3 regions of the Burkholderia theae genome follow, and region 1 is predicted to be linked to each of the others. Evidence: riboswitches for the same ligand, from Rfam matches in the RefSeq annotation. Region 1 holds a riboswitch; each other region holds the start of a gene.
What was found. A riboswitch is a leader RNA that binds a small molecule or an ion and turns the genes downstream of it on or off. The one in region 1 is predicted to bind cobalamin.

Region 1 (9,944 bases):
GCGCCGCAAACGGAAAGACCGCGCGGGCGCGGTGCAGTGTCGGATCGGTCATCGCCGTCCCCCTTCCTGGAGTTGTTCGCTTTCGAGCCAGACCGCTTCGATCCGCTCGCGATAGTCGCCCGGCTGCTGCCACAAGCCGCGCTGCATCGCCTCGACGAAGCGTTCGCAGATGCCGTGCAGCGCCTTCGGATTGTGCCGTTCGAGGAACGCGCGCGTGTCGTCGTCGAACAGGTACGCGTCGGCGACGAGCGCGTACTGGTGGTCGGACAGCACGCGCGCGGTCGCGTCATAGCCGTACAGGTAGTCGACGGTCGCGGCCAGTTCGGCCGCGCCCTTGTAGCCGTGGCGCTTCACGCCGTCGAGCCATTTCGGGTTGACGACGCGCGAGCGGATCACGCGCGCGATCTCCTCGCGCAGCGTGCGCATCTTCGGCGCGACCGGGTTCGCATGGTCGCCGTGGTAGATGCTTGGCTGCTGCCCGGACAGGTGCCGCACGGCCGCCGTCATCCCGCCCTGGAACTGGTAGTAGTCGTTCGAATCGAGGATGTCGTGCTCGCGGCTGTCCTGGTTCTGCACGACGACGTCGATCGTCGCCAGCCGCTCGCCGAACACGTCGGGCGCGGCATCGCCCGCGCTGTTCTGCGCATACGCATGGCCGCCCCACTGGCGGTAGGCGTCGGCGAGATCGGCGTCGGTCTGCCAGCGGCGCTGGTCGATCAGGTCCTGCAGGCCCGCGCCGTAGCTGCCCGGCCGCGCGCCGAACACGCGCCAGCCGGCGCGGCGGCGCGCTTCGTCGGGCGACACGCCTTGCGCGACCCATTTCGCGCGTTCGCGCTCGATGCGCGCGCGGATCGGGTTCAGTTCCTCCGGCTCGTCGAGGGCGGCGACGGCCTGCACCGCCGCATCGAACAGATGCATCAGGTTCGGGAACGCATCGCGGAAGAAACCGGATACGCGCAGCGTCACGTCGATGCGCGGCCGGTCGAAGATCTCGATCGGCAGGATCTCGAAGTCGGTCACGCGATGGCTGCCGTGCGCCCATTTCGGCCGCACGCCGAGCAGCGCGAACGCTTGCGCGATATCGTCGCCGCCCGTGCGCATCGTCGCCGTGCCCCACACGGACAGGCCGATCGCGCGCGGATAGTCGCCGTGATCCTGCAGATGGCGCTCGATCAGTTGCTGCGCGGATTTCAGGCCGAGCGACCACGCGGCCTGCGTCGGCACCGCGCGCGTGTCGACCGAGTAGAAGTTGCGGCCGGTCGGCAGCACGTCGGGGCGGCCGCGCGACGGCGAGCCGCTCGGCCCCGGCGGCACGAAGCGGCCGTCGAGCCCGCGCAGCAGCTGGCGCATTTCCTCGCCGCCGCATGCGTCGAGCGCGGGTATCAGCGTCGAGCGCACACGCTCGATCACCGCGAGCGTGTGCGGCCATGCGCCGGGCGGTGTCGCGTCGGTGCTGGCGTTGCCGCCTGCGGCTGCGCACAGCCCGTCCAGCCACTGCTGCGCGAGCCGTTCGAGCCGCTCGCGCGTATCGCCCGCATGGCGCCACGGCGATGCGTCGAGCGCCTGCAGGATCGTCGGCCGCGGGCCAGCCCACGGTGCGGCCCAGTCGGCCGACAGCGGATCGAAGTCGTCGCCGAGCGCGAGATCGCGCGCGAGCGCGCCGATCAGCCCCGCACGCACGCCCTTGCCGTCGCCAATTGGAAAACGCGCGAGCGCGAGCAGCGTGTCGCGCCGCTGCCGGTCGGCCGGCGATACGCCGAACACGTGCAGCCCGTCGCGAATCTGCGCTTCCTTCAACTCGCACAGCCAGGCGTCGACGCGCGTCAGCAGCGCATCCTCGTCGCCGGTGTCGCGCGGCGGCGATACGCTCAGCTCGTCGTGCAGCCGGTGCTCGGCGATCGTCGCGAGGATCGTCTTGCGTAGCAGCTTCGCGCGCCGCGCATCGACCATCAGCGCCTCGTAGTATTCGTCGACCTGCCGTTCGAGATCCTGCAGCGGGCCGTAGTTTTCCGCGCGCGTGAGCGGCGGCATCAGGTGATCGATGATCACGGCCTGTGCGCGCCGCTTCGCCTGGCTGCCCTCGCCCGGATCGTTGACGATGAACGGATACAGGTGCGGCAGCGGCCCGAGCGTCAGGTCGGGCCAGCACGCGTCGGACAGCGCGACGCTCTTGCCCGGCAGCCATTCGAGGTTGCCGTGCTTGCCGAGGTGGATGACCGCGTCGATGCGATATGCATCGCGCAGCCAGAAATAGAACGCGAGATACGCGTGCGGCGGCACCAGATCCGCGTCGTGGTAGCTCGCGTAGTCGTTTTCGCCGCGCGAGCGCGACGGCTGGATGCCGACGAACACGTTGCCCGCGCGCCAGCCGGCGATCGTGAAACGCCCTTGCCGCAGCGTCGGGTCGGTTTCGGGCGGCCCCCAGCGCGCGTTCAGCGCGTCGCGCACGGCCGCCGGCAGCCGCGCGAAATGCGCGGCGTAATCGGCCAGTGCAAAACTCTGGAACGCCGGGCGCAATGCATGCACGGCCGCGTCGTTGGTCACGCCTTCGGTGAGCCGCGCGATCAGCGCGTCGCCGTCGGGCGGCAGGTCGGCCACCGCGTAGCCCGCGTCGCGCAGCGCAGCGAGCACGCGCAACGCGGATGCCGGCGTGTCGAGCCCGACGCCGTTGCCGATCCGCCCTTCGCTTTGCGGATAGTTCGCGAGAATCAGCGCGACGCGCTTGCTCGCGTTGTCCAGCGTGCGCAGCCGGCACCAGCCGCGCGCCAGCGCCGCGACGAACGCGATCCGTTCGGCGTCCGGCTGGTAGCGCACGACGTCGACCTCGGTGTGCGGGCAGCGATACGCGAGCCCCTTGAAGCTCACCGCGCGCGTGACGATGCGCCCGTCGACCTCGGGCAGCGCGATGTGCATCGCGATGTCGCGCGCGTGCAGGCCCTGGTTGTCGGCCACCCATGCGTCGCGATTGCCGCCGGACAGGATCACCTGCAGCACCGGCGCGTCGCCGGCGAGCACTTCCGGCTCGGCCGCATCGATCGCGCCGGCCGCGAACGCGGTCGTGTTCAGCACGAGCGCGACGTCGTGCGTGTCGCACAGCTGCGTGATGACCTCGCGGCTCACCGCGTCCTTGAGCGACGTCACCGCGATCGGCAGCGGATTCAGCCCTTCCCGCGCGAGCGCGTCGGCCAGCGCGTCGAACACGGCGGTGTTCGCGGCCTGCCAGTGCGCGCGATAGAACAGGATCGCGACGACCGGCGCGCCGGGCGTCCAGCGCGGCCGCCAGTCGTCGATGCTCGCGCGGTCGCGCGCCGGGTGATACAGCGCGGCGGCCGGCAGCGGGCGCGGCAACTCGGGTTCGTCGCCGAAGCCGAGCGTGTGGAACGCGATGCTGCGCAGCAGCGCGTCGGCGTTGTGCACGCCACCCTCGCGCAGGTAGCGCCACCACAGCCGGCACAGGTCGGGCGCGACCGTGCTCTTCGCAACGAGGTTCGGGTCTTCCTGCAGGTCGCCCGAGAACATCGCGAGCTGCTGCCCGCGCTTCGACGCGAGCGACACGGCCTGCTCGATCCCGTACGGCCAGTACGCTTCGCCGCCGAGATGATCGATCACGACCGCCTTCGCGTGGCGCAGCACGTCGTCGACATAGAAATCGACCGACGCCGGCTGCCGCAGGAACGTGACGTTCGCGAGCCGCACGCTCGGAAAGCCGGCCGGCAGCTGCGGCACGACGCTCGCGAGCAGCGACAGCGTCGTGTCGGCCGAGCTCAGGATCACGATGTCGGCCGGTTGCTGGTCGATCCGGACGACGCCCTGCGTATCGTCGACGAAGCCGCCCGGCGTGGTGCGCAGCAGATGCATCGTGCGTTACGCCTGTTGCGGTTCGGCCGCGCACGCGGCGTCGAACGCGCGCTGCAGTGCGGCCGCGTCGAGATCCTCGCCGATCAGCACGAAGCGGCTCGCGCGCGTTTCGCCGTCCTGCCAGCGACGGTCGAAATAGCTGTCGAAGCGGCGGCCGACGCCCTGGATCACGAGCCGCATCGGCGCGCCGGGCAGCGCGGCGAAACCCTTCGCGCGATAGATCGTGTGCGTCTCGACCACGCGCTGCAGTGCGGCGATCGTCGCTTCGCGCGTGCCCGCGTCGCCCGATACGACGACCGAGTCGAAATCGTCGTGGTGGTGATCGTGATCTCCGTCGTCGGCCGAGCCGTGATGGTCGTGACGCAGGTGGATCGTGTCTTCCGATGCCGATTCGAGCCCGAGCAGCATCGCGAGGTCGAGCTCGCCGCGCGTCGCGCGCACGATCTTCACCTGCGGCGGAATCTCGTCGCGGATCGCGGTTTCGATCTGCGCGAACTGCGCGTCGCCGACGAGATCGGCCTTGTTCACGATCACGAGATCGGCGGACGACAGCTGATCGGCGAACAGCTCGTGCAGCGGCGATTCGTGGTCGAGGTTCGGGTCCGCACGGCGTTGCGCGTCGACGGCCTGCGGGTTTTCCGCGAACTGGCCGCTCGCGGCGGCCGGCCCGTCGACGACCGTCACGACCGCGTCGACCGTGAAGCTGTTGCGGATCGTCGGCCAGTTGAACGCCTGCACGAGCGGCTTCGGCAGCGCGAGGCCCGACGTCTCGATCAGCACGTGGTCGATGTCCGCGCGCCGCTCGACGAGCGCTTCCATCACCGGATAGAACTCTTCCTGCACGGTGCAGCACAGGCAGCCGTTTGCGAGTTCGTAAAGCTGGCCGGACGTTTCGTCCTGCGTGTCGTCGCAGCCGATGCCGCAACCCTTGAGGATTTCGCCGTCGATGCCGAGTTCACCGAATTCGTTGACGATCACCGCGATGCGGCGGCCTTCGGCGTGCTGCAGGATGTGGCGCATCAGCGTCGTCTTGCCGCTGCCGAGAAAGCCCGTGACGATCGTGACGGGAAGCTTGCGTAGGGTCATGGTGGGTCCTGGGTCGAATGGGGGTTCAGGCAGAGATCGTCACATCGATCTCGTCGTAGCGTTTGATGCGATAGATCGCGGCGGACACGAGCCAGCTCGCGAGGAACAGCCCGATCACGACGTAGCCGAGCATCCCGAAATGCGCGGCCGCCGTCGTCGCGAAGTCCCACACGGTGCCCTGCAGCGACAGCTTGCCGGCGAGCAGCGCCAGCACCTCGATGCCGCCGATCAGCGCCGCGACCAGCACCGAGACGAACGTGATCGTCATGTTGTAGTAGATCTTGCGGATCGGCCGCACGTACGCCCAGCGGTACGCACCCATCATCAGGATGCCGTCGGTCGTGTCGACGAGCGTCATGCCGGCCGTAAACAGCGCGGGCAGCACCATCACCGACCAGAACGACAGGCCGCCCTGCACCTGCGTGGCCGAGATGCCGAACAGCGCGATCTCGGTCGCGGTGTCGAAGCCGATGCCGAACATGAAGCCGACCGGATACAGGTGCCAGCTGCGCGACACGATCCGGAACAGCGGGCGGAAGATGCGCGCGAGCACGCCGCGCTGGTTCATCAGCAGGTCGAGATCCGCCTCGACGAGCGGCTCGCCGCGCTTCACCGCGCGAAACGTGCGATACACGGAAACCAGGATCATCAGGTTCGCGGCCGCGAGCAGCAGCAGGAAGAACGCGGATACGCAGGTACCGATCGTGCCGCCCAGCTCGCGCATGCCGTCGAAGCGCGACAGCGACGCGGCGGTTGCCGCGACCACGGCCGACATCACGATCACGACCGTCGAGTGGCCGAGCGAGAAGAACAGGCCCGCGCCGAGCGGGCTGCGGCCCTCCTGCATCAGCTTGCGCGTCACGTTGTCGATCGCCGCGATGTGGTCGGCGTCGACCGCGTGGCGCAGCCCGAACACGTACGCGAGCAGCGCGGTGCCGAGCAGCACGGGCTGGCCGTGGAAGGCGATGAATGCCCAGACCCACGCGCCGACGTTGAAGGCGATCAGCAGTGCGTAGATCGCGACAATCTTGCCGCGCAGCCCGGATGAACTGTCGTTGAACAGGCGAAACAGCGAATCGAGCATGACGCTCCTTTGCGAACGGTCGACATGAAGCATGCCAACACGGCCGTCGCTGCGCGGCCCCGTGCGGCCCCGCCCTCCATCGGGCCGGATCATGCGCGCTCGCGCGGGCGGCCGGACGACGGGAATCGGGAAACGCTCGGGTGTCGGGCACGCTGCGGCCGTGGACGATGCGCCGCCTCCCCGCGGCGCTGAACCCCAACGTTTAGGCCGGTATCCGGGCTGGCGAACACGCCGCTTCGCCTTCCCGGATGCGCAAGGCATCCAGTGGCGGTCGTCCGCATGCGCGCGGCATGCGGCGAAGCGGCGTTGCATCGTGGCGGGCACGATGCGTTCGCTTACCGTTGCGGGGGCAGCACAGGTTGGCTCGACTGCGACGCAGGCAGGCTCCCTGTTTCCCGTTTAACTGCGCGCGCCGGAGCGGCGCGCGCGAGCACCAAAACGCGTGCGAGTGTAGGCGTCGGGGGCGGGAGCGTCAAGGCGACGCGGGCCGCCGGGCCGGGTTTCGCACGGCCCGCGCGCCGCGCCGGAGGCCGTGCGCGGCGGGTTCGCGCGGGCGGACCGCTGTGCTATCGTAGCGCCGCGTTCGGTGCTCGCACGCGCATTCCGCGCATGCAGTTAAACGGGAAACAGGAGGCGGACGACCGCCCGGCCTGTGCTGTCCCCGCAACGGTACGCCGCCCGCGCGACGCGCTTCCCCGCGCACGCGCCCATGCCGCCCACGATGCCACTGCCCTTCACCGGGCGGGAAGGCCGCGGCCTGGCAAGCGGCCAGCCCGGATACCGGCCGACGCAAGGGGCGAGCCCGACGCTCGCCGAACGCCCGATCCGCGGGGGACGGATGGGGTGCGCATTCCACCCGCGTTCGCGCGGGCTTCGCCCGATCCGTCATGTCTTGCCTGTTTGCCGGCCGCCGATGTGCCGCCCGCCTTCCCCTTTCCACTGTTTCGACACGGTGCGCGCCGTGCCGCGCGCGATGAGCCGCGCGTGGCTCATCGGCGCCGGCCCCGGCGATGCCGACCTGCTGACGCTCAAGGCCGTGCGTGCGATCGGCGCGGCGGACGTGCTGCTCGTCGACGATCTCGTGAACCCCGACGTGCTGCGCCATGCGCGCGCCGACGCGCACATCGAGCACGTCGGCAAGCGCGGCGGCCATGCGTCCACGCCGCAGGAGGCGATCGTCGCGGCGATGCTCGCGCACCTGCGCGCGGGCCGCAGCGTCGCGCGGCTCAAGGGTGGCGATCCGTTCGTGTTCGGTCGCGGCGGCGAGGAACTGGCCGCGCTCGGCGCGGCGGGTTTTCCGGTCGAGGTCGTGAACGGCATCACTGCGGGCATCGCCGCACCGGCCGCACTGGGCATTCCGGTCACGCAGCGCGGCGACGCGCAGGGCGTGATCTTCGTCACGGGCCACGGCGCGGGCGCCGACGAACCCGACTGGCGCGCGCTCGCGGCGACGCGCATGACGATCGTGATCTACATGGGCATCCGCCGGCTCGATACGATTGCCGCGGCGCTGCGCGACGGCGGCCTGCCCGGCGATACGCCGTGCGCGGCGATCGAGAATGCGACGCGTCCCGGGCAGCGGCACGTGCTCGCGACGCTCGACACCCTTGTCGAACAGGTCGGCGCGACCGGCATCGGTTCGCCAGCGATTGTCGTGATCGGCCGCGTCGCGGCGCTCGCTGACGATCCGGCGGTGCGTGCGGCGCTCGGCGGCGGTGCATGATGCGCGTCGCGCTCGGCGTCGGTTTTCGCGCGGGCACGACGGCCGCGCAACTCGACGCCGCGATCCGCGCGGCGCTGGCGCTTTACCCGGACGCCGAACCGGCGGTCGTCGCGACGCTTGCCGACAAGGCGCACGCCCGTGCGCTGCGCACGCTGTGCGCGCGCCGCGGCTGGGCGCTCGTCGGGTTCGACGCGGCGCGGCTCGCGAGCCGTCCCGAACTGGCCGCGAGCGGCCCGTCGGATGCCGCGCTCGCGCGCTTCGGCGTCGCGGGCGTGGCCGAGCCGTGCGCGCAGCTCGCGGCGCCGCATGGCCGGCTGCTCGGCCCCAAATCCATCCGGGACGGCGTGACGGTCGCGCTCGCCGGCCCGCTCTGAACCCTTTGTTTCGCTTTCGACAGGACGATTCCCGATGAAGACCGATACCGAATCCCATCAGCGGATGGCCGAACGCCGCCGCGCCGGCCACGAGAAGAAACAGGCCGCCGCCACCCACGAAAAGGGCCTGCTGATGGTCCACACCGGCAACGGCAAGGGCAAGAGCACGGCCGCGTTCGGCATGGCCGTGCGCGTGCTCGGCCACGGCATGCGGCTCGGTGTCGTGCAGTTCATCAAGGGTGCGCTGCATACGTCCGAGCGTGACTTCCTCGGCGCCGTCGCGGAATGCGACTTCGTGACGATGGGCGACGGCTATACGTGGAACACGCAGAACCGCGACGCCGACATCGCGACCGCGCGCAAGGGCTGGGACGAGGCGCGCCGGATGATCGAAAGCGGCGACTACCGGATGGTGATCCTCGATGAGCTGAACACCGTGCTGAAGTACGAATACCTGCCGCTCGACGAGGTGCTCGCGACGCTCGTCGCGCGCCCGGACTCGGTGCACGTCGTCGTCACCGGGCGCCACGCGCCCGATGCGCTGATCGACGCGGCCGATCTCGTCACCGAAATGCGGCTCGTCAAGCATCCGTACAAGGAGCAAGGCGTGAAGGCGCAGCGCGGCGTGGAGTTCTGAGCGTGCCGGCCTGCCCCGCGCTGTTCGTCAGCGCGCCCGCGTCCGGCCAGGGCAAGACGTCGGTGACGGCCGGCCTCGCGCGGCTGCACCGCCGGCTCGGCCGCCGCGTGCGCGTGTTCAAGACCGGGCCGGATTTTCTCGATCCGATGCTCCTCGAACGCGCGAGCGGCGCGCCCGTGCATGCGCTCGACCTCGGGATGGTCGGCGAGGCCGGCTGCCGCGCGCTGCTGGCCGACGCCGCGCGCGATGCGGACCTGATCCTGATCGAGGGCGTGATGGGGCTGTTCGACGGGACGCCGAGCAGCGCCGATCTCGCGGCCGCGTTCGGCGTGCCGGTCGTCGCGGTGATCTCCGCGAAATCGATGGCGCAGACGTTCGCGGCGATCGCGTTCGGGCTTGCGCGGTTCCGGCCGGGGTTGCCGTTTCACGGCGTGCTGGCAAACCGAGTCGGCTCGGCGCGGCATGCGGAACTGCTGCAACAGGCGCTGCCCGACGACCTGCGCTGGCTCGGGCACGTGCCCGCCGATGCGGGCATCGCGCTGCCTGAACGGCATCTCGGCCTGCACCAGCCGGCCGACATCGGCGATCTCGATGCGCGGCTCGAGCGTGCGGCCGACGTGCTCGCCCAAACGGCGCTTGCCGAATTGCCGCCGGCCGTTGCGTTCGCGGAACCGGGCGTCGCGGCACCGCTGCCGCGTACGCTTGCCGGCAAGCGGATCGCGGTCGCGCGCGATGCGGCGTTCTCGTTCATCTATCCGGCGAATCTAGCGTTGCTCGACGCGCTCGGCGCGCAGTTGCGATTCTTCTCGCCGCTCGCGGACGAGCGCGTGCCGGACGATTGCGACGCGCTGTTCCTGCCGGGCGGTTATCCGGAACTGCATGCGGCGACGCTCGCGGCGAATGACGAAACCGCGCGGACGATTCGTGCGCATGCGGCCGCGGGCCGGCCGATCGTCGCGGAATGCGGGGGCATGGTGTATCTGTGTGAATCGCTGACCGATGTGGATGGCGCAACGACGCCGATGCTCGGCCTGCTGCCGGGCCACGCGACGATGCAGCGCCGGTTCGCGGCGCTCGGCATGCAGCGGCTCGATACGCGCGACGGGCCGATGCGCGGCCATACGTTCCACTATTCGCGGCTCGCGACGCCGCTGGAGCCGGTCGCGAACGCCGTGCGCCCCG
Region 2 (9,944 bases), on a different replicon from region 1:
TCGAGCGAGAAGTTCGTGTCCGCGTGGAATTCCGGCACGATGTAGTGATAGTTCGTGTCGAACCACTTCGTCATTTCACCGGCCGAGACACCGCCGCAGCACGCGGCATGCTCTTCGGCCGACTGCGCCGACCGGCCGCGCGCGACGCGGAAATAGTTGTCGAGCACGTCGCCGTGGAAGCCCTGCACGCGCTTCGGCAGGTTGCCGAGCGTGAAGCTCATGTCGAGCACCTGGTCGTAGAACGCGAAGTCGCCGAGCGGCGCCAGGTCCAGATCGCGCTGGTCGTTCCAGTGGCGCTGGCGCAGCTGCGCGCCGAGCGCCTTCAGCTCGTCGCGCGACGATTCGCCTTTCCAGTAGCGTTCGAGACCGAACTTGAGTTCGCGCTTCGCGCCGATGCGCGGGAAACCGAGGTTGTGTGTGGTGACCATGACGCTGCCGTCCAGATGTAGTGAATGTCCGGCAGCCATGATAGGGATTTCAACACATGAAATAAAATGGCATTATTTCATTCATCCATTAAAATTGTTCATGCATCTGTCGGGTGAGCGATAACCATGCTGGAACGATTCCATCTCGTCGTGATTCGTGAAGTCGAGCGCCAGGGCTCGCTGACCGCGGCCGCCAACGCGCTGCACCTCACGCAATCGGCGCTCAGCCATACCGTCCGGAAAATCGAGCAGCAGCTCGGCACGCCGATCTGGGACCGGGAAGGTCGCGGCCTGCGGCTCACGCAGGGCGGGCAATATCTGCTGAAGCTGGCGAACCGGCTGCTGCCGCAGTTCGAGCTCGCCGAGGAGCGGATGAAGCAGTACGCGAAGGGCGAGCGCGGCACGCTGCGCATCGGGATGGAATGCCACCCGTGTTACCAGTGGCTGCTGAAGGTCGTGTCGCCTTATCTGTCGCGCTGGCCCGACGTCGACGTGGACGTGAAGCAGCGCTTCCAGTTCGGCGGCATCGGCGCGCTGTTCGGTTACGACATCGACGTGCTCGTCACGCCCGATCCGCTGAACAAGCCGGGTCTGCACTTCGTTCCCGTATTCGATTACGAGCAGGTGCTGGTGGTCGCTGACTCACACCGGTTCGCGAACGCCGACTACGTGACGCCCGCGCAATTGACGGACGAGATCCTGATCACCTACCCGGTCGAAACCGACCGGCTCGACATCTACAACCAGTTCCTGACGCCGGCCGGCATCGTGCCGAGGCGGCACAAGTCGATCGAGACGACCGACATCATGCTGCAGATGGTGGCGAGCGGGCGCGGCGTGGCCGCGCTGCCGAGATGGCTCGCCGACGAATACGCGGACCGCATGCCGGTCGTGCCGGTCAAGCTCGGCAAGAAGGGCATCGCGAAGCAGATCTTTCTCGGCATCCGCGAGGCGGACGCGGCGATCGACTATCTGGCCGCGTTCGTCGCGCTGGCGCGAGAATCGACGTGGAGCGCGCCGCGCATGATGCGCTAGGCGCGCCCGGTTGCAGGACGTGTCAGGCGGCGCGCATGCCGATGCGTTCGCCGCGCTCGACCCACGCGCCGAACAGCAGGCCGATCGTCGTCCACATGATCACCTGCATGCCGATCGCCGCGACGCGGAACTTCCACAGCACGGCGGCCGGGAAAGCGGCCGGCACCTCGTTGATCGACGGCAGCCCGAACTGCACCGCCGCGATGATCGCGACGAACACGAGCCCGGCGACGATCGACGCGTTCCATTGGCCGAGCTTCGCCAGCAGATGGCGGCGCACGCTGACCGAGAACACCATCGTCGCGATCGAGATCGCGATCATCAGGAAGAACAGGCCCGTGCGATAGCCGATCGTGTCGGGATCGCCGACCGACGGCGGATTGGCCGGGTACTTGAGGTTCGGCACGATCACGAGCGCGATGAACGCCGCCAGTGCGAGCCACGCGGCCAGCGGCCGCGCCGGGAGGCGGCCGCCGCGCCCGTACGCGAACGCGAAGACCAGCGAGAACAGCCCGCCGAATGCCGCACCGTAGGTCACGACACCGGTCAGCAGGCCAAGGCCGGCCTGCGTGTGACGACTGACCAGCTCGGGCTCCGGCGCATCGCCTTTGGCGGTGTCGAGCTTTTCTTCAAAGGAAATCGCCTGATCGACTTGCGGTTCGCCGACGATTTTCGCGAAACCGAACGTGAGGAGGCCCGCGGCGATGCCTGCGAGCATCCCGCGCATGAGCAGCTTTCCGACCATCGTGTTCTCCGCGTCAGTGGCAGGGAAAGCCGAGCAGATGGCGGCCGTCGTGGACGAATTCGTGAACGTACATACCCGGCACGAGCGACGTCGCGCCTTGTTCCGCGCCGACGAAATACAGGGCGAGCAGCAGGATCAGGCCGACGAACACGGCCCACGGCAACAGTTCACGGACGGGGATGGGTGCCGGCACGACGACCGGCTTCAGCACTGCTTCGCTCATGGATGCACCTCAGGGGAATCGCGCCCCGACAAATGTTGGATGGGTACGAAGGCAGGTCTGGCTTCCGGGATCGAGATTCCCCGGTTACAGTGGCGCGACCGCGCCGGAATTGCACCGGCTTCCGCGTTTCGTATCGGGCGGATTGTACGCGCGAAAGTCCGCGTGTTGAAGTGACGGCGTGCGAGCGACCGCACGTTCCGCCCGGCCCCTCCGACAACCGACATGACCCTGCATGCCTCGCTGCGCCTGATCGCACACGCATCGACCCGTGCGATGCGCACCGGCACGTTTCCCGACGACGATCCGCTCGACGCGCGCGGGCTCGCCGACGCCGCCGCATTGCGCGACCGGTGGGCGGGCGTCGCCGGCGCGATCGTGCTGTGCAGCCCCGCCCGCTGCGCGCGACAGACTGCCGATGCGCTCGGGCTGCGCGCCGACATCGATCACGCGCTGCGCGACATCGACTACGGCAACTGGCGCGGCCAGCGGCTGCACGATCTCGGCCGCGACTGTCCTGACGAATTGGGTGCATGGATCGGCGATCCGTCCGCATCGCCGCACGGCGGCGAATCGTTCGACGCAGCCATGCGGCGCGTCGGCACATGGTTGAACGCGCTGCAGCACGACCGCGACATCGTCGCGATCACGCATGCGGCGATCATTCGCGCGGCCGTCGCGCAGGCGCTGCGGATGGATTCCAGGGCCGCGACTCGCGTCGACGTCGCGCCGCTGTCATGCACGACATTCGCCGCATCGCCGCATGGATGGATGTTGATCGCGGATGTCGATCGGCGCGACACTGATGCGTAAGCCCCTGTCGTGCCGAGTTGCGTGCGCCATGTGGCCGAAGATGCGTGCCGGCGCTCGGCTTACATCGCTGTAAGACATGCCGTTCGTCATCCCGACTGTCATCAAACTGACTGCTGGCCGAAGCTAGGATCAGACGCGATTCCCCTACGAGATGCCGTCATGAATCAACCTGCTTCGTCCGCCTCGAACAATCCGGGCTCCGTCGAACGCACCCGGCAAGTCGGTTATGCCGTCTTCGTGCTGGTACTCGCGATCGGCGCCGTCTATATCGCCATGCACCTGATCGACGATCTGTCGTCGGTCCGCGAAGCGTCGCTGTTCCCGTACCTGATGCTCGGCGCCGCGCTGCTGATCGCGCTCGGCTTCGAATTCGTCAACGGGTTCCACGACACCGCGAACGCGGTCGCCACCGTGATCTACACGCACTCGCTGACGCCGAACGTCGCGGTGATCTGGTCCGGCATGTGGAACTTCCTCGGCGTGATGGTCTCGAGCGGCGCCGTCGCGTTCGGCATCCTGCAGTTGCTGCCGGTCGAGCTGATCCTGCAGGTCGGCAGCGGCTCGGGCTTCGCGATGGTGTTCGCGCTGCTGATCGCCGCGATCGTCTGGAACCTCGCGACCTGGTATTTCGGATTGCCGTCGTCGAGCTCGCATACGCTGATCGGGTCGATCATCGGCGTCGGGCTGATGAACCAGCTGATGCACGGGCCGTCCGGCACGAGCGGCGTCGACTGGGGCCAGGCGCTCGGCGTCGGCAAGTCGCTGCTGTTCTCGCCGATCGTCGGCTTCCTGTGCGCGTCGCTGCTGCTGCTCGTGCTGAAGGCCGTCGTGCGGATTCCGGAGCTGTACAAGGAGCCGCCGAAGGATCAGCCGCCGCCGTTCTGGATTCGCTGCCTGCTGATCCTGACCTGCACGGGCGTGTCGTTCGCACACGGTTCGAACGACGGGCAGAAAGGGATGGGCCTCATCATGTTGATCCTGATCGGCACGGTACCGACCGCGTATGCGCTGAACAAGGCCGTTACGCCGGCCGAATCGCAGACCTTCGTTGCGGTCGCGAACCAGGCGGCCGCAACGTTCGGGAAGTACACGAACGGCGTCGCGCCGTCCGCGAACCCGCGCGCCGACGTCGAACACTACGTGCAGCGCCGTGAGCTGACGCCGGCCGTGCTGCCGGCCGTGCAGCAGTTGTCCACGTCGCTCGCGACCGCGGTCGGCGCGTCGGGCTCGATGGCGGCCGTGCCGCAACGCGACGTCGACAACGTGCGAAACACGATGTATCTGGTGTCCGAAGCAATTCGCCTGATCGAGAAATCGGGACAACCCGCGTTCGCCGCCGACGACAAGCTCGCGATCGACAACTATCGCAAGCAGCTCGACCATGCGACCAAGTTCATTCCGACCTGGGTGAAGGTCGCCGTCGCGATCGCACTGGGTCTCGGCACGATGGTCGGCTGGAAGCGGATCGTCGTGACCGTCGGCGAGAAAATCGGCAAGCAGCATCTGACGTACGGACAGGGCGCGTCGGCCGAAGTCGTCGCGATGCTGACGATCGGCGCCGCAGACATGTACGGGCTGCCGGTGTCGACGACACACGTGCTGTCGTCGGGTGTCGCGGGCACGATGGCGGCGAACGGGTCCGGGTTGCAATGGAGCACGGTGCGCAGCCTCGTGCTCGCATGGGTGCTGACGCTGCCGGCGTCGATCGCGCTCGCGGGCGGGCTCTACTGGCTGTTCCGGTCGGTGGTCTGATCGGGGACGCTTTGGGTGGCCGGTGAGCGCCGGCCACCTGTAGTGGAAGGTTCGACTCTCGCTTCTCCGCTCCGACACGTCGCCGCATGCGGCGTGTCCGTGCCGCATCGCACGCCTCTCCCCCTTCCTTTTCCGAATTGGAGCGCAAGATCTGGAGCGCGCCGTCTCACGGACGTCGGTAGACTGGGTTCATCAACTTCCATCGTGGATTCAACCGTGCGCGGAACGCTTCCTAAGCATTCCACGCGACCGCACGGCACCACGTTGCTGACGAACCGAGGTAGCCCGTGAACATTGCCGATCTGCAACCTGCCGTCGAATCGCTGAACATCGCGCAACGTGTCGACGCAATCGACTGGACGACTGTCGATGCGGAACTCGATCGCCATGGATGCGCGCGTGTGCCAGGCCTGATCTCGGCGAGCGAGTGCGATGCGCTCGCATCGCTCTATCCGCGGGATGCGCTCTATCGTTCACGCGTCGTGATGGCGCGGCACGGATTCGGGCGCGGCGAATACAAGTATTTCGCGTACCCGCTGCCAGAGGTCGTCGCCGAGTTGCGCACGACGATCTACCCGCATCTCGCGCCTATCGCGAATCGCTGGAACAACGCGCTCGGGCTCGACGTCCGTTATCCGAACGACCACGCGACCTTCCTCGATCGCTGCCACGCGGCGGGACAAACACGGCCGACGCCGCTGATCCTTCAATACGGTCCCGAAGACTACAACTGCCTCCATCAGGACCTGTATGGCGAGCATGTCTTTCCACTCCAGGTCGCGATCCTGCTGTCGGCGCCGGGCCGCGATTTCACCGGTGGAGAGTTCGTGTTGACGGAACAGCGGCCACGCATGCAGTCGCGCGCGGAAGTGGTGCCGCTGACGCAAGGCGACGCGGTGATCTTCGCCGTGCACGGCCGGCCCGTGCAGGGAACGCGCGGCTTCTACCGCGTCAACCTGCGCCACGGCGTAAGCCGGATCCGCAGCGGCCACCGCCACACGGTCGGCATCATCTTCCACGACGCACAGTGACGGCAACCGGAACGAGCGCAACGCTATCGTGCCATTCGTCTCGCGGATGAATTCGCACAGGAAACACCGCGCGTCCGCTGCACCAATCGCGCGTTATCGTTCGGGGGTGGTGCGACCGGGCATCATCACGCGATCTGCTCACTCGTTCACAGTGGCCGATGACGGAGTTCGCTGCCCGTCAGGCCATCTTGGCCATGACGAACAGACGCTTCAAGTGAGCGACAGGAAACGAAAGCATTCACCTGTCGCGACACAAAGGCGATTGGCGGCCCGGCCTATCCTCGCGCCACATTCGCCCGCAGCCGGTCGCCCGCATCGAAGGCCAGCCGCGCGTAGCCCGGCAACGTCAGCAGTGCAAGCACACCTGCGGCGACGAACGCCCAGCGGAAATCGTCGAGCACGTAGTGCATGCCGGCCGCATCGCCCCGCACCAACGCCGCGAGCCGCAGCGACAACGCGCCGAACGCGATCCCCATCCCGATCGTCATCTGCTGCGCGGCGCTCCACAACGTGCTGGCCGCGCTCGTCTGGTGAGCCGGGATATCGGCATAGGCCAGCGTCGCGAGCGTCGTGAACTGCATCGACCGCGTCAGCCCGTAGACGAACACGACGAACAGCGTGATCGCCAGCGGCGTCGATGCAGTCAGCCAGCCGCACGCGATCGTGAAGATGCCGACGATCGTCACATCGACGAGCGCGACGCGCCGGAAACCGAAGCGATCGAGGATCCACGACGTTCCCGCCTTCATGCCGAGATTGCCGAGCGCGCTCGCGAGCAGCAGCAGGCCGGACTGGAACGGCGACAGCCCGAAACCGATCTGGAACAGCAGCGGCAGCAGGTACGGCACGGCGTTGATCGCCATTCGCGTGATCGAGCCGGTGAACACCGTCACCGAGAACGTCGGCACCTTCAGCGTCGTGAAATCGAGCAGCGGATGCGCGCAACGTCGCGCATGCAACCACGCGGCAACACCGAACAGCACGCTCGCCCCCACCAGGACCGCCGCGCGCGTGAAGTGCACGTCCTGCTGGCCGGCCGCCTCGGTTCCGATCAACAGGCAGGTCAGCGCTCCACCGGCCAGCACGAAGCCGACCCAGTCGAGCGGCCTTTGTTCGTCGGCCCGCGTGTTCCGGACGATCAGCCAGGTACAGGCCAGCGCGGCAATGCCGAACGGGACGTTCAACAGGAAGATCCAGCGCCATGACGCATAGGTCGTGATAAAGCCGCCGATCGGCGGCCCGACGACCGGCGCGACGATGCCCGGCCACGTGATCGTCGCGATCGCGCGCATCAGCTTCGCCTTCTCGGTGCTGCGCACGACGATCATCCGCCCGACCGGCACCATCATCGCCCCGCCGATACCCTGCAGCAGCCGCGCAGCCGTGAACGTCACGACGCTATCGGACAGCCCGCACAGCACCGACGCTCCAGTAAAAACGACGATTGCACTGGCGAACACCGTGCGGGATCCATAGCGGTCCGCGATCCAGCCGCTGATCGGGATGAATACGGCGAGCGCAAGCATGTAGGCCGTCATCCCGAGACTCAGCGCGTTCGGCCCGACGCCGAACGAGCGCGCCATTTGCGGCAGCGCGGTCGCGATCACGGTTGTGTCGAGGTACTCCATGAAGAACGTTGCGGCGACGAGATACGGCAAGAAGTCGGTCGTCCGACCACCTTGGACAGGGCTGTCAGTCATGAACGGTGCAGGAGACGGAATGCTGAAGACACCGACCGCCAGCGCATGCAGACAAACGCCTAGGATCGGGACGAATGGCGATATTACCTCGAAGGGCTTGCTGTCCGCTCTGCCGGGCATGTCGTGGGAATGCACTTTATGCGCATAGATTTCTGTGACGAATTCGCGATGCGTGCGCCCAGTGGCACCCACGATCGGGTTGGCGCGAGGTGTCGATGGATGGGTAAATGAAGCAGAGGTTTTTCGGAAAAACGCGCCATTTATCGGTCATTGCCGATTAACGTCGCTCATCACCATTCATCTCCACATCGTCGTTGGATGCATCGACGTCAGATCGATGCTGGCTGGAGTCGCCTTGATGTGGCGCCAGAGGGAAGCACCTGGGGATTTCAGTGAGCAGAACTGCGGGTCGCACAGGAACGGCGGCTATCTGGATCGATGCCATCGAAGCACCAGCTCCGGCCGCACCGCCCTTCGCCGGCGCGCGTACATTTCCGTCGCCGAAATGCAAAAACCCCCGCCTTTCGGGCGGGGGTTCTTGGCTTAGGGAGCCTGACGATTACCTACTTTCACACGGGAATCCGCACTATCATCGGCGTAGAGTCGTTTCACGGTCCTGTTCGGGATGGGAAGGGGTGGGACCGACTCGCTATGGTCATCAGGCAAAGAGGGTTGTCGCGTTGCTTCGCAGCGCGACCAATCTTGGAAGAAGCAGTAATTTTGGGTTGTGAGCTGTATCTCACACTAACGCGGTTACTCAACCGCTGTACGTCGAGTGCGCTGCACTCGACGCTCGATGTCCGTAAGCGCTAAAGCGCTAACGGGCATCGAGACAGACTTGTTATAGGATCAAGCCTTACGGGCAATTAGTATCAGTTAGCTGAACGCATTACTGCGCTTACACACCTGACCTATCAACGTCCTGGTCTCGAACGACCCTTCAAGGGGATCTAGTCCCCAGGGATATCTCATCTTAAGGCGAGTTTCCCGCTTAGATGCTTTCAGCGGTTATCTCTTCCGAACATAGCTACCCGGCGATGCCACTGGCGTGACAACCGGTACACCAGAGGTTCGTCCACTCCGGTCCTCTCGTACTAGGAGCAGCCCCCTTCAAATATCCAACGCCCACGGCAGATAGGGACCAAACTGTCTCACGACGTTTTAAACCCAGCTCACGTACCTCTTTAAATGGCGAACAGCCATACCCTTGGGACCGGCTACAGCCCCAGGATGAGATGAGCCGACATCGAGGTGCCAAACACCGCCGTCGATATGAACTCTTGGGCGGTATCAGCCTGTTATCCCCAGAGTACCTTTTATCCGTTGAGCGATGGCCCTTCCATACAGAACCACCGGATCACTATGACCTGCTTTCGCACCTGCTCGACTTGTCGGTCTCGCAGTTAAGCACGCTTATGCCATTGCACTATCAGCACGATTTCCGACCGTACCTAGCGTACCTTCGTACTCCTCCGTTACGCTTTGGGAGGAGACCGCCCCAGTCAAACTGCCTACCATGCACTGTCCCCGACCCGGATCACGGGCCAAGGTTAGAACCTCAAACAAACCAGGGTGGTATTTCAAGGACGGCTCCACCGAAACTAGCGTTCCGGTTTCATAGCCTCCCACCTATCCTACACAGATCGGTTCAAAGTCCAATGCAAAGCTACAGTAAAGGTTCATGGGGTCTTTCCGTCTAGCCGCGGGTAGATTGCATCATCACAAACACTTCAACTTCGCTGAGTCTCGGGAGGAGACAGTGTGGCCATCGTTACGCCATTCGTGCAGGTCGGAACTTACCCGACAAGGAATTTCGCTACCTTAGGACCGTTATAGTTACGGCCGCCGTTTACCGGGACTTCAATCAAGAGCTTGCACCCCATCATTTAATCTTCCGGCACCGGGCAGGCGTCACACCCTATACGTCCACTTTCGTGTTTGCAGAGTGCTGTGTTTTTATTAAACAGTCGCAGCCACCAGTTTATTGCAACCCCTTCACCCTTTGCCCGCAGGGGCATCAAGCTACAAGGGCGTACCTTATCCCGAAGTTACGGTACCAATTTGCCGAGTTCCTTCTCCCGAGTTCTCTCAAGCGCCTTAGAATACTCATCTCGCCCACCTGTGTCGGTTTGCGGTACGGTCATCATTAGACTGAAGCTTAGAGGCTTTTCTTGGAACCACTTCCAATTGCTTCGCTCCCTAGGGAGCTCGCGCCACACC
Region 3 (9,944 bases), 970 kb from region 1:
GCTGTGCGAGGATCTCGACGCCGCGCGTGCGCGGCGGCCGGCGAACTGATTTCAGGCCGTACGTGCGCGGTGTTCCCGCGAGAGCCGCGAGCGGCCGGATGCCGTTCACGTGCCGGCCTGCACGCGCCTATTCGTCCCAGTGCACGACTTCCCACGCGCATGCCGCGTCGTCCTTGCGCAGCCAGACGACACCGCCCGTCGGCACCGGCCGCGACAGCAGCGTCGCGAGCGGCACACGCAACACATGCGACGCGAATGCGCGGATCACGCCCGCATGCGTGACCACCCATTGCGGCCCGTCGAACTGCACAACCGCATCGGCCCGCCGTGCGACACGCGCGGCGAACCGCGCGACGCTTTCGCCGCCATGTGCGCATGCATGCATCAGGTCGGCCGCCCACGCATCGAGCGCCGCACGGTCGATATCGTCCCAGCGCTGCATTTCCCACGCGCCGAAATCCATTTCCTGCCAGCCCGCGTCGCTCGACACCGGCACGTCGAATCGCTGCGCGAGCCGCTCGGCGACCGACACGCATCGCGTCAGCGGGCTCGTCCAGATCCGTTCGGGCGACGGCGCGCCGAGCGCGGACAGATGCGCGAGCACGGCGTGCGCGCCGGCGTCGGCCGGCGCGGCGAGCGGCACGTCGCTGCGTCCATAGCAGACGCCCGGCTCGACGCCGACGGCCGGATGACGGATCAGGACGACGTCCATCCGAGCACCAACAGATAGATGGCCAGTTCGCTCAGTTGCTGCGCGAAGCCGAGACAGTCGCCCGTATAACCGCCGATCCGCTTCACGAAGTAGCGGGCGGCCCATGCGCGTACGAGCACGAGCGCGACACCTGCCGCGATGCCGGCACGCCAGTCGGGCCAGAACAGCCAAGGCAGCCCGAACACCGCCGCGATGCACGCCGCACGCACGCCCATCCGTTGCGCGACCGGTTTCGCCTTGCCTTCGGGCCGCACATAGTCGAGCGACATCAGCAGGCTCACGGCCGCCGCGCGGCTCGCCGCATGCGCGGCGATCATCGTCCAGGCGGCACGCAGCGGCGGCATGGCCGCGAGCGCCTGCCATTTCAGGCCGAGCGCGATCACGAGCGCGACCGCGCCGAACGTGCCGATCCGCGAGTCGTGCATGATGCGCAGCACGTCGTCGCGCGTATAACCACCACCGAACGCATCGCAACTGTCGGCGAGGCCGTCTTCGTGGAAGGCGCCGGTCGCGAGCAGCGTCGCGGCCATCGACAGCCCGACCGCGATCGACGCGGGCAGCACGCGCAGCGCGGCAAGATAGACGAGCGCGCCCCACGCGCCGACGCACGCGCCGACGAGCGGGAAATAGCGTGCGGCCTGGTCGAGATCGCCCGCCGCATAACCAATCGCGCGCGGCACGGGCACGCGCGTGAAATAGCCGAGCGCGACCAAGAAGTAGCGCAGTTCGGCACGCACGCCGCGCGCGCGCTCAGGCGTCACGATTGTCGACGCCGGCGGACTCGAAGCTCGCCATTTCACTGAGGGACGCCGCCGCCGCGCGCACGAGCGGCAGCGCGAGCGCCGCACCCGTGCCCTCGCCGAGCCGCAGGTCGAGCGCGAGCAGCGGCTTCGCGCCGAAATGCTCGAGCATGCGCCGGTGCCCGGCCTCGTGCGACGTATGCGAGAACACGCAGTAATCGCGCACGCCGGGCACGATACGCTCGGCGACGAGCAGCGCGGCCGTCGCGATGAAGCCATCGACGAGAATCGTCATCCGCTCGCTCGCGGCCGCGAGATACGCGCCCGTCATCATCGCGATCTCGAAGCCGCCGAACGTCGCGAGCACGTCGAGCGGCGCGATCGCGTGCGAGTGCTTGACGAGCGCGCGGCCGAGCACCGCGCGCTTGTGCGCGAGGCCCTGGTCGTCGAGGCCCGTGCCGCGCCCGACGCATGCGTCGATCGGCACGCTGAGCAGGCGGCTCATCAGGCACGCGGCCGACGACGTGTTGGCGATCCCCATCTCGCCGAAGCCGATCACGTTCGTGCCGAGCGATGCATGCAGGCGCACCCGCGCCGCACCGGCCGCGAGCGCCGTCATCGCCTCGTCGTGCGTCATCGCCGGCTCCGCCGCGAAGTTGCGCGTGCCGCGCGCGACCGGCAGCGACACCAGCCGGTCGGACAGCGGCAGCGGCGACGCCACGCCCGCATCGACGATCTCGAGCGTGCTCTGCGCGACGCCCGAAAACGCGTTGATCGCCGCACCGCCGGCCAGGAAGTTCGCGACCATCTGCGCGGTCACCGCTTGCGGATAAGGACTGACGCCCTCGGCCGCGATCCCGTGATCGCCGGCGAACACGATCATCACGGGGCGCTGCACGACCGGCCGCTCGGTGCGCTGGATCAGGCCGATCTGCAGCGCGATCGCCTCGAGCTGGCCAAGGCTGCCGGGCGGCTTGGTCTTGTGATCGATCACATGCTGCAGGCGCTTGCGCAGCGTTTCGTCGAGCGGCGCGATCGCGGGCGGGAAGTGGGTCGAATTCGTCATCGAAGAGCCGTGTCGTGGGTGCGGCCTGCGCCGCGCATCGGGAAAGGAAACGTCATTGTCGCTCGGGCCACGCCGGCAGCAGCGCGTCGCGGCCGTTCTCGCGGATCAGCACGAGCGGATAACCGAACGCGTCGCTCGCGCGTTCGGGCGTCAGCACATCGTGCACGGGGCCGGCCCACGCGTGGCCGCGGCCGTCGAGCAACAGCGCATGCGTCGCGAAACGCCGCGCGAGATTCAGGTCGTGGCACGAGAACAGCACCGTGCGCGGGCCTGCGTCGAGCCATGCGGCCAGCGCGGTCAGGCAATCGATCTGGTGATGCAGGTCGAGATGCGCGAGCGGCTCGTCGAGCAGCATCAGTGGCGCATCCTGGCACAGCGTCGCGGCCAGCGCGACCCGCTGCCGCTCGCCGCCCGACAGCGACAATACGTCGCGCGACGCAAGCGCGGTCAGGTCGAACGTCGCGAGCGCCTCGCGCGCGGCCGCGCGGTCGCCGTCGCGCTCCCAGCCCCAGCCACCGAGATACGGAAAGCGGTTGAGCAGCACGGTGTCGAACACGGTCGCGCTGAACGCGTCGTGCAATTGCTGCGGCATCAGCGCGCGGCGCTGCGCGAGTTGCGCGGGCGGCCACGCGGCGAGCGGCCGTCCGTCGATCTCGACATGCCCGCCGGCCGGCGGCTGCAGCCCCGCGAGCGTCGCGAGCAGCGTCGTCTTGCCCGCGCCGTTCGGCCCCGCGACGCACCAGATCTCGCCGGGGCGGAACGCCTGCGCGAGGCCGTCGAGCAGCGTGCGTGCACCGGCCTTCAGCGTCAGGTCGACGGTCGCACAGGTCAGGTCGCCGCCGCCAGCGTGCAATGCGGTATGCGTCATCGCATCGGTCTCCTCAGCAACATCCACAGGAACACCGGCACGCCGATCAACGCGGTCATCACGCCGACCGGCAGTTGCGCGGGCGCGATCGCAGTGCGCGCAAGCAGGTCGGCCGCCATCACGCCGCCGCCGCCCGCGAGCATCGCGGCCGGCAGCAGCATCCGCTGGTCGTTGCCGAACGCGAGCCGCAACGCGTGCGGCACGACGAGGCCGACGAAGCCGATCGTGCCGGCCGTCGTCACCGCGGCCGCGGCGGCCAGCGATGCGACGAGATAGATCCGCACGCGCAGCCGCGTGACGGGCACGCCGAGCGCAAGCGCGGTCGCGTCGCCGCGCAGCAGCACGTTCAGTTGCGGCGCGGCCGGCAGCGCGACGCATGCGCTCAGCAGCAGCGCGCCCCACGCGAACCACGGCGCCGTCACGCCGTTCAGGTCGCCCGTCAGCCAGAAGATGATGCCGCGCAGCCGTGCATCGGGCGCGAGCGACAGCAGCAACGTGACGAGCGCGCCCCACCCCGCCGCGATCACGACGCCCGTGAGCAGCAGCCGCGGCGACGCATCGCGCGAGTCGCCGCGCCACAGTTCGCGGCGCGCGAGACCGAGCACGAGCGCGACCGACACGAGCGAGCCGGCGAACGCCGACGCGTCGACGAGCCACCATGCGCCGCCCGCGATCATCGCGACGAGCGCGAAACCGGCCGCGCCGCCGGACACGCCGAGCACGTACGGTTCCGCAAGCGGATTGCGCAGCAGCACCTGCAGCAGCGCACCGGCAAGCGCGAGCAGCGCGCCGCACGCGAAACCCGCGAGCGCACGCGGCAGGCGCAGCGTACGGACGATGTCGGCGAACAACGCATCGCCGCCGTGCGGCACGAGCGACGCGAGCGCCTGCCACGGCGACATCGGCACGCTGCCGATCGACAACGACGCGATGAACAGCAACGCGACCACGGCGGCCAGCGTGGCCCAGATCGCGGCAGCGCGTGCGGCGCTCATGCCGCGCACGGCCGCGCGCATGACGCGCGGCGCATCCGCCGGCGGCTGCCGGCCGGGCATGACAGAAGCGTCGCGCGGACGATTGGGGTCAGCATCGAAGAGAATTCCGTGAAGCGTTGCGCACCCCGCTTCCCCGCGGGCCGCGCGTCACGAAGCCCGTGCGGGCTTCCCGTCTCGGCCGGTATCCGGGCTGGCGGCGTACCGGCTCGCCTTCCCGCGCGATGACGCGCAGTGGCCCGCGCCCGTGCGCGAAACCTTCACGCGGAACGCGCCCGAGCCGGCCTGCGTCACCAGACGCGGCCGCTTACCGTTGCGGGGGCAGCGCAGGTTGGCGGCTTCCTGGCGGAGCCCGCGCCCTGCTTCCCGTTTAACCGCGCGTTCACGCGCGAGCACCGAGGCGGCGCCAGTTTAGGAGCGGGTCGCGCGAGCGTCAAGGAAGCGTCCGGGAATGCAAAAAGACGCACCTATTCGCGACAAGAAGCAGGGGTGTTACGACTGGAAACGTTACAGATGTCGGATTGCGCGTTATTCCGCGCTAAAATGCTGGGTCTTTAGAGGACGCAGCAAATGCTCAACGAACTCGAAACCTTATCTCAAAATATTGGCCGTCTGATCTCGCTGAACAAGCGCTATCACTCGGAACGGCTCGCGCTCGAGGAGCAGGTCGCGCAATTGCGCGCGGAAGCGGACACGGTCCGCGCGGAACTCGCGCAACTGCGCGACGAACGCAATGCGCTCGCAGCCGAGCGCGACACGTTGTCGGCAAAGATCGACGACGCCCAGGTGAAACTGAACGCGATTCTCGAAAAGCTGCCGCGCTCGAAAAACGCGGAGCAAGCCGACAACCAGCTCGACCTGCTGGATGCGCAGGCGCGTACGGAAGGCGATGACGCGGCCAGCCACGGAGAACATGCATGAGCACCAAGCAGATCGAAGTCTCGATTCTCGGTCAGCCCTATCGGCTCGCCTGTTCGGCCGAGACCGAAGCGGCGCTGCTGGAGGCAGTCGCGCGCGTCGACGCCGAAATGTCGAAAATCCGCTCGAACAGCTCGGTACGCGGCACCGATCGCATCGCCGTCATGGCCGCGCTGTCGCTCGCATCGGAATTGCTGCGGCTGCAAACCAGCGTGCGGCACGGTGAAGCATTTCCGGCGGAGGAAATCCGTCGTACAATGCACCAGATGAACGAACAGCTCGGCGCGGTGCTCGCACAGCACGAGACGCAGTAAGGTTTGATCGATACGTCGATTCCCCTTGATCTCGGCGATCAACGGTGGTCAAATTGGCGCATCGAAATACAGTTCAGTCAGCTTCCCTGCCTGGTTCGCCAAGGTCATATATTCCTTGAACCAATGCCATGTGCACGGTTGCGGAAATTTGTAGCACGGGCGCGCGCGTCACTCTGTCTGATGTACCCGAAGTGCTGCTAACTGCGACCAATTCTGAACCTCAGGTTCAGGATGCCGGCCTAGCGGCCAAGGCGGGGGCCTATCCAACGGCATCGGGCACGTCCCGGTGCCGTTTCCTTTTGTAGCAGCCTTTTTCTGCGTCGATCACGATCCATGCAATACTGGCTGATGAAGTCCGAACCGGACGAAGCAAGCATCGACGATCTCGCTCACGCACCGCAGCGCTCGCTGCCGTGGACTGGCGTGCGCAACTATCAGGCGCGCAATTTCATGCGCGACACGATGAAGATCGGCGATGGTGTGCTGTTCTATCACTCGAGCTGCCCCGAGCCGGGCATCGCGGGCCTCGCCGAAGTGTCGTCGACGCCCTACCCCGATCCCACGCAGTTCGATCCGAAAAGCCCCTATTACGACCCGAAGTCGACGCAGGAAGCACCACGCTGGCTGCTCGTCGACGTGCGCTACGTGAAAAAATCGGCGCTCGTGCCGCTCGCCGCGCTGCGCGAACACGACGAGCTCGCCGACATGCGCGTGCTCGCCCGCGGCAACCGGCTGTCGATCACGCCCGTCACGCGCGCCGAATGGCGGTTCATCACCGAAAAGCTGATGAAGTAGGCGCACGCAGCAGGCGCCCGCCAAACGTCAAATCTGGTCAGTACACGTCGCCACAACGGAACTCGCGCCGCTTTCGCGCGGCCTAAGCAACCGCTGTCGGCCGATCGGGCCGGCTGTTGTTTTTTTTGTCGCGCGGTACGCCCGCGTCGCGCACGCGTCATCCGCCTGCGCGCCCTCGCACAAGGAGTCCAACAATGACCAAGAAATCCGCACTCGCGCTGTCGCTCGCCCTCGCCGCCGCCATTCCCGTCGCGCTGACGCTCGCGTCGCCCGCCGCGCATGCACAAACGGCGAACCCGCACTTTCCGGAGCCGGCAGGCGTGCTGTCGCTTTCGTCGCAGGCCAGTGCCGACGTGCCGCAGGACATCATCCACATCACGCTGTTCTACGAGCAGCAGGCAAAGGACCCGGGCAGCCTGACGTCCGCGCTGAACCAGCGCGCCGACGCGGCACTGTCGCAGGCGAAGGGCGTATCGGGCGTCACCGCGCACACGGGTGCATTCTCCGTGTATCCGAGCACCGATCGCGACGGGAAGATTTCCGCATGGCGCGGCCGTACCGAGGTCGCGCTCGAATCGCGCGATTTCGCTGCGGCGTCGAAGCTTGCGGGCCAGTTGTCGAACCTGATGCAGGTCGCGAACGTCGAGTTCTCGCTGTCGCCCGAAGCGCAGCGCACGGCCGAGCAGAAGCTCACGACCGAAGCGATCAAGTCGTTCCGCGCCCGCGCGGACGAAGCCGCGAAGGCATTCGGCTACAGCAGCTATACGATTCGCGACGTGAACGTCGGCAGCGGCCGCAACGTGCAGCCGTACCCGCGCATGATGGCGATGGCCGCGGCGCCGATGGACAGCGCGAAGATGAGCGCGCCGATCGCAGTCGAAGGCGGCAAGGCCACCGTGTCGGTCACCGTCAACGGCTCGGTGCAGATGAAGTAACGCGCATCGCGCAGTTGCTGGATACGAAAACGCCGGCCCGAGGGCCGGCGTTTTTCATTGGCATGCGGCATGGTGCCGATGCACGCGCCGCTCGCGCGTGCATCGATACGCATCACGCAGCGGCATGCGCCGCGCGACGGCGATACGCCCAGACCATCAGCGCAACGCCCGCGAGGATCATCGGCAGCGACAGCCACTGCCCCATCGACAGGCCGAGCGCAAGCAGGCCGAGGAAGTCGTCGGGCTCGCGCGCGAACTCGACCGTGAAGCGTGCGAGGCCATAGCCGATCAGGAACAGTGCGGACACGGCGCCCATCGGCCGCGACTTGCGCGAGAAGAAGAACAGCGCGAAGAACAGCACGATGCCTTCGAGCGCGATTTCATAGAGCTGCGAAGGATGGCGCGGCAGCATCTGGTATTGCATGAACACGTCGGCGAGATGCCACTTCTCGACGAGTGCGGGATGCTTCGGCAGCCATGCCGCGTCGTCGCGCATCGCGCCCGGGAACAGCATCGCCCACGGCGCCGTCGGATCGGTCACGCGGCCCCACAGCTCGCCGTTGATGAAGTTGCCGAGCCGCCCGGCCGCCAGCCCCGTCGGCACCATCGGCGCGACGAAATCGGTGACCTGCAGCCAGTGGCGCTTGCGTTGCCACGCGAACAGCACCATCGCGAGCGTCACGCCGAGGAAGCCGCCATGGAACGACATGCCGCCTTCCCACACCTTGAATACGTCGAGCGGATGCGAGAAGTAGAAATCGGCCTTGTAGAACAGCACATAACCGAGCCGGCCGCCGAGCACGGTGCCGAGCACGCCGTAGAACATCATGTCGTCGATGTCCTTCGCGGTCCAGCCCTGCACCGCGACGTGCGGCAGCTTCAGGCGGACCCGGCCGACGACGATCGCCGCGATGAAGCCGACGAGATACATGAGGCCGTACCAGCGCACGGCCAGCGGCCCGAGATGGATCGCAACGGGGTCGAAATTCGGGTGAATGATCATGGGTTAGCGAAGAAGTTTTCGAATACGGTACGGCTGTCGCGAACGCGCGGCACCGCGCTTTGGACGGCACCGGCGCATCATCGTTCACGTCACGCGGCAAGACCCTGCGCGCGCACGACGTCGATGAAGGCGGCGAGCACGGGACTTACGTCACCGGTGCGCCACACGAGGCCCGTCTCGACGACCGGCGCGAGACCGGCGAGCGGCCGATAGACCACGCCGGTGCGCCGCAGGTTACGCAGCGATTGCGGCACCAGTGCGACGCCCATGCCGGCCGACACGAGGCTGACGATCGTCTGCATCTGGATCGCCTCCTGGCCGATGCGTGGGGTTTCGCCCGCCGCGCCGTAGCAGCCCGTAATGATGTCATAAAAGCCGGGCGCCAAACGACGCGGAAAGATCACGAGCGGCAACGCGGCGACTTCGGCGAGGTTCACGGGTTCGTCTTCCGGCGCATCGGACGCCGCGGCCGGCATCGCGACCACCAGCGGCTCGCGCACGACGGGCAGGTACGACAGCCCGGCCGCGTGACGCGGCGGCACGGGCGGAATGACGAGCCCCGCGTCGATGCGGCCGGCGACGAGTTCGTCGATCTGCACGTCGCTCGTCGCCTCCGCGAGATGCAGGCGCACCTGCGGATAGCGCGCGCCGAACGCGCGCAGCAGCGACGGCAGCAGCCCGTAATCGGCGGTCGACACGAATGCGAGCGACAGCGAGCCGGCCTCGCCGCGCGCGAGCCGCCGCGCGAGCGGCGGCAGCGCATCGGCCGACGCCAGCAGCCGGCGCACGTCGGGCAGCAGCGCCGCGCCGACCGCCGTCAGCGCCACCGACCGCTTGGTGCGGACGAACAGCGCGACGCCGAGCGCGTCCTCGAGCGCCCGGATCGCTTGCGACAGCGGCGGTTGCGTCATCGACAGGCGCTCGGCCGCGCGGCCGAAATGGCGCTCGTCGGCAACGGTCATGAAGTAGCGCCACTGGCGCAGGTCGGGTGTCGGATCGGCCATGCGTGACTCATTCGTGGAACGACTTAATAAGCGACAAATAATATATTGGACATCCCAATCCGGAAACTCCATTCTTGTTTCATCCGAACCGGCACGCCGCTCCCGGGCGTCGCCCAGACAACGATGGAGTCCCCCATGCCGTACAACCGTCGCTCGAAGCACATCACGCAAGGCGTGGCCCGTTCGCCGAACCGCTCGATGTATTACGCACTCGGCTACCAGAAGGACGATTTCGACAAGCCGATGGTCGGCATCGCGAACGGCCACTCGACCATCACGCCATGCAATTCCGGCCTGCAGCGCCTGTCGGACGCGGCCGTCGCGGCCGTGAAGGCGTCCGACGCGAACCCCCAGATCTTCGGCACGCCGACGATTTCGGACGGCATGTCGATGGGCACCGAAGGCATGAAGTACTCGCTCGTGTCGCGCGAGGTGATCGCCGACTGCATCGAGACCTGCGTGCAGGGGCAATGGATGGACGGCGTGGTCGTCGTCGGTGGCTGCGACAAGAACATGCCGGGCGGCATGATCGCGCTCGCGCGCCTGAACGTGCCGGGCATCTACGTGTACGGCGGCACGATCCGCCCCGGCCACTGG

Region 2: it holds a riboswitch for cobalamin, as region 1 does, so the genes downstream of both, ACN22W_RS32045 (CbtB domain-containing protein) here and cobA (uroporphyrinogen-III C-methyltransferase) in region 1, are expected to answer to the same signal.
Region 3: it holds a riboswitch for cobalamin, as region 1 does, so the genes downstream of both, ACN22W_RS13675 (FecCD family ABC transporter permease) here and cobA (uroporphyrinogen-III C-methyltransferase) in region 1, are expected to answer to the same signal.

The regions. Positions count from the first base shown of each region.
Region 1 is NZ_CP183461.1:1,923,694-1,933,637, reverse strand. It holds gene ACN22W_RS09010 (ATP-binding protein) at 1-52, opposite strand, end outside; gene cobN (cobaltochelatase subunit CobN) at 49-3,858, opposite strand; gene cobW (cobalamin biosynthesis protein CobW) at 3,865-4,944, opposite strand; gene ACN22W_RS08995 (HoxN/HupN/NixA family nickel/cobalt transporter) at 4,970-6,028, opposite strand; cobalamin riboswitch at 6,216-6,481, opposite strand; cobalamin riboswitch at 6,596-6,832, shown strand; gene cobA (uroporphyrinogen-III C-methyltransferase) at 6,942-7,751, shown strand; gene ACN22W_RS08985 (cobalamin biosynthesis protein) at 7,748-8,125, shown strand; gene cobO (cob(I)yrinic acid a,c-diamide adenosyltransferase) at 8,160-8,762, shown strand; gene ACN22W_RS08975 (cobyrinate a,c-diamide synthase) at 8,765-9,944, shown strand, end outside.
Region 2 is NZ_CP183462.1:3,207,560-3,217,503, reverse strand. It holds gene metE (5-methyltetrahydropteroyltriglutamate--homocysteine S-methyltransferase) at 1-428, opposite strand, end outside; gene ACN22W_RS32055 (LysR family transcriptional regulator) at 555-1,463, shown strand; gene ACN22W_RS32050 (CbtA family protein) at 1,486-2,208, opposite strand; gene ACN22W_RS32045 (CbtB domain-containing protein) at 2,222-2,431, opposite strand; cobalamin riboswitch at 2,464-2,600, opposite strand; gene ACN22W_RS32040 (histidine phosphatase family protein) at 2,654-3,241, shown strand; gene ACN22W_RS32035 (inorganic phosphate transporter) at 3,401-4,993, shown strand; gene ACN22W_RS32030 (2OG-Fe(II) oxygenase) at 5,281-6,024, shown strand; gene ACN22W_RS32025 (DHA2 family efflux MFS transporter permease subunit) at 6,300-7,724, opposite strand; rRNA gene rrf (5S ribosomal RNA) at 8,275-8,387, opposite strand; rRNA gene ACN22W_RS32015 (23S ribosomal RNA) at 8,570-9,944, opposite strand, start outside.
Region 3 is NZ_CP183461.1:2,890,780-2,900,723, forward strand. It holds gene ACN22W_RS13650 (cobalamin-binding protein) at 1-49, shown strand, start outside; gene cobC (alpha-ribazole phosphatase) at 128-712, opposite strand; gene ACN22W_RS13660 (adenosylcobinamide-GDP ribazoletransferase) at 697-1,473, opposite strand; gene cobT (nicotinate-nucleotide--dimethylbenzimidazole phosphoribosyltransferase) at 1,463-2,518, opposite strand; gene ACN22W_RS13670 (ABC transporter ATP-binding protein) at 2,571-3,386, opposite strand; gene ACN22W_RS13675 (FecCD family ABC transporter permease) at 3,383-4,381, opposite strand; cobalamin riboswitch at 4,540-4,793, opposite strand; gene ACN22W_RS13680 (ATPase) at 4,949-5,299, shown strand; gene ACN22W_RS13685 (cell division protein ZapA) at 5,296-5,610, shown strand; RNA gene ssrS (6S RNA) at 5,691-5,872, shown strand; gene ACN22W_RS13695 (EVE domain-containing protein) at 5,944-6,405, shown strand; gene ACN22W_RS13700 (SIMPL domain-containing protein) at 6,600-7,340, shown strand; gene lgt (prolipoprotein diacylglyceryl transferase) at 7,453-8,343, opposite strand; gene ACN22W_RS13710 (LysR substrate-binding domain-containing protein) at 8,433-9,347, opposite strand; gene ilvD (dihydroxy-acid dehydratase) at 9,483-9,944, shown strand, end outside.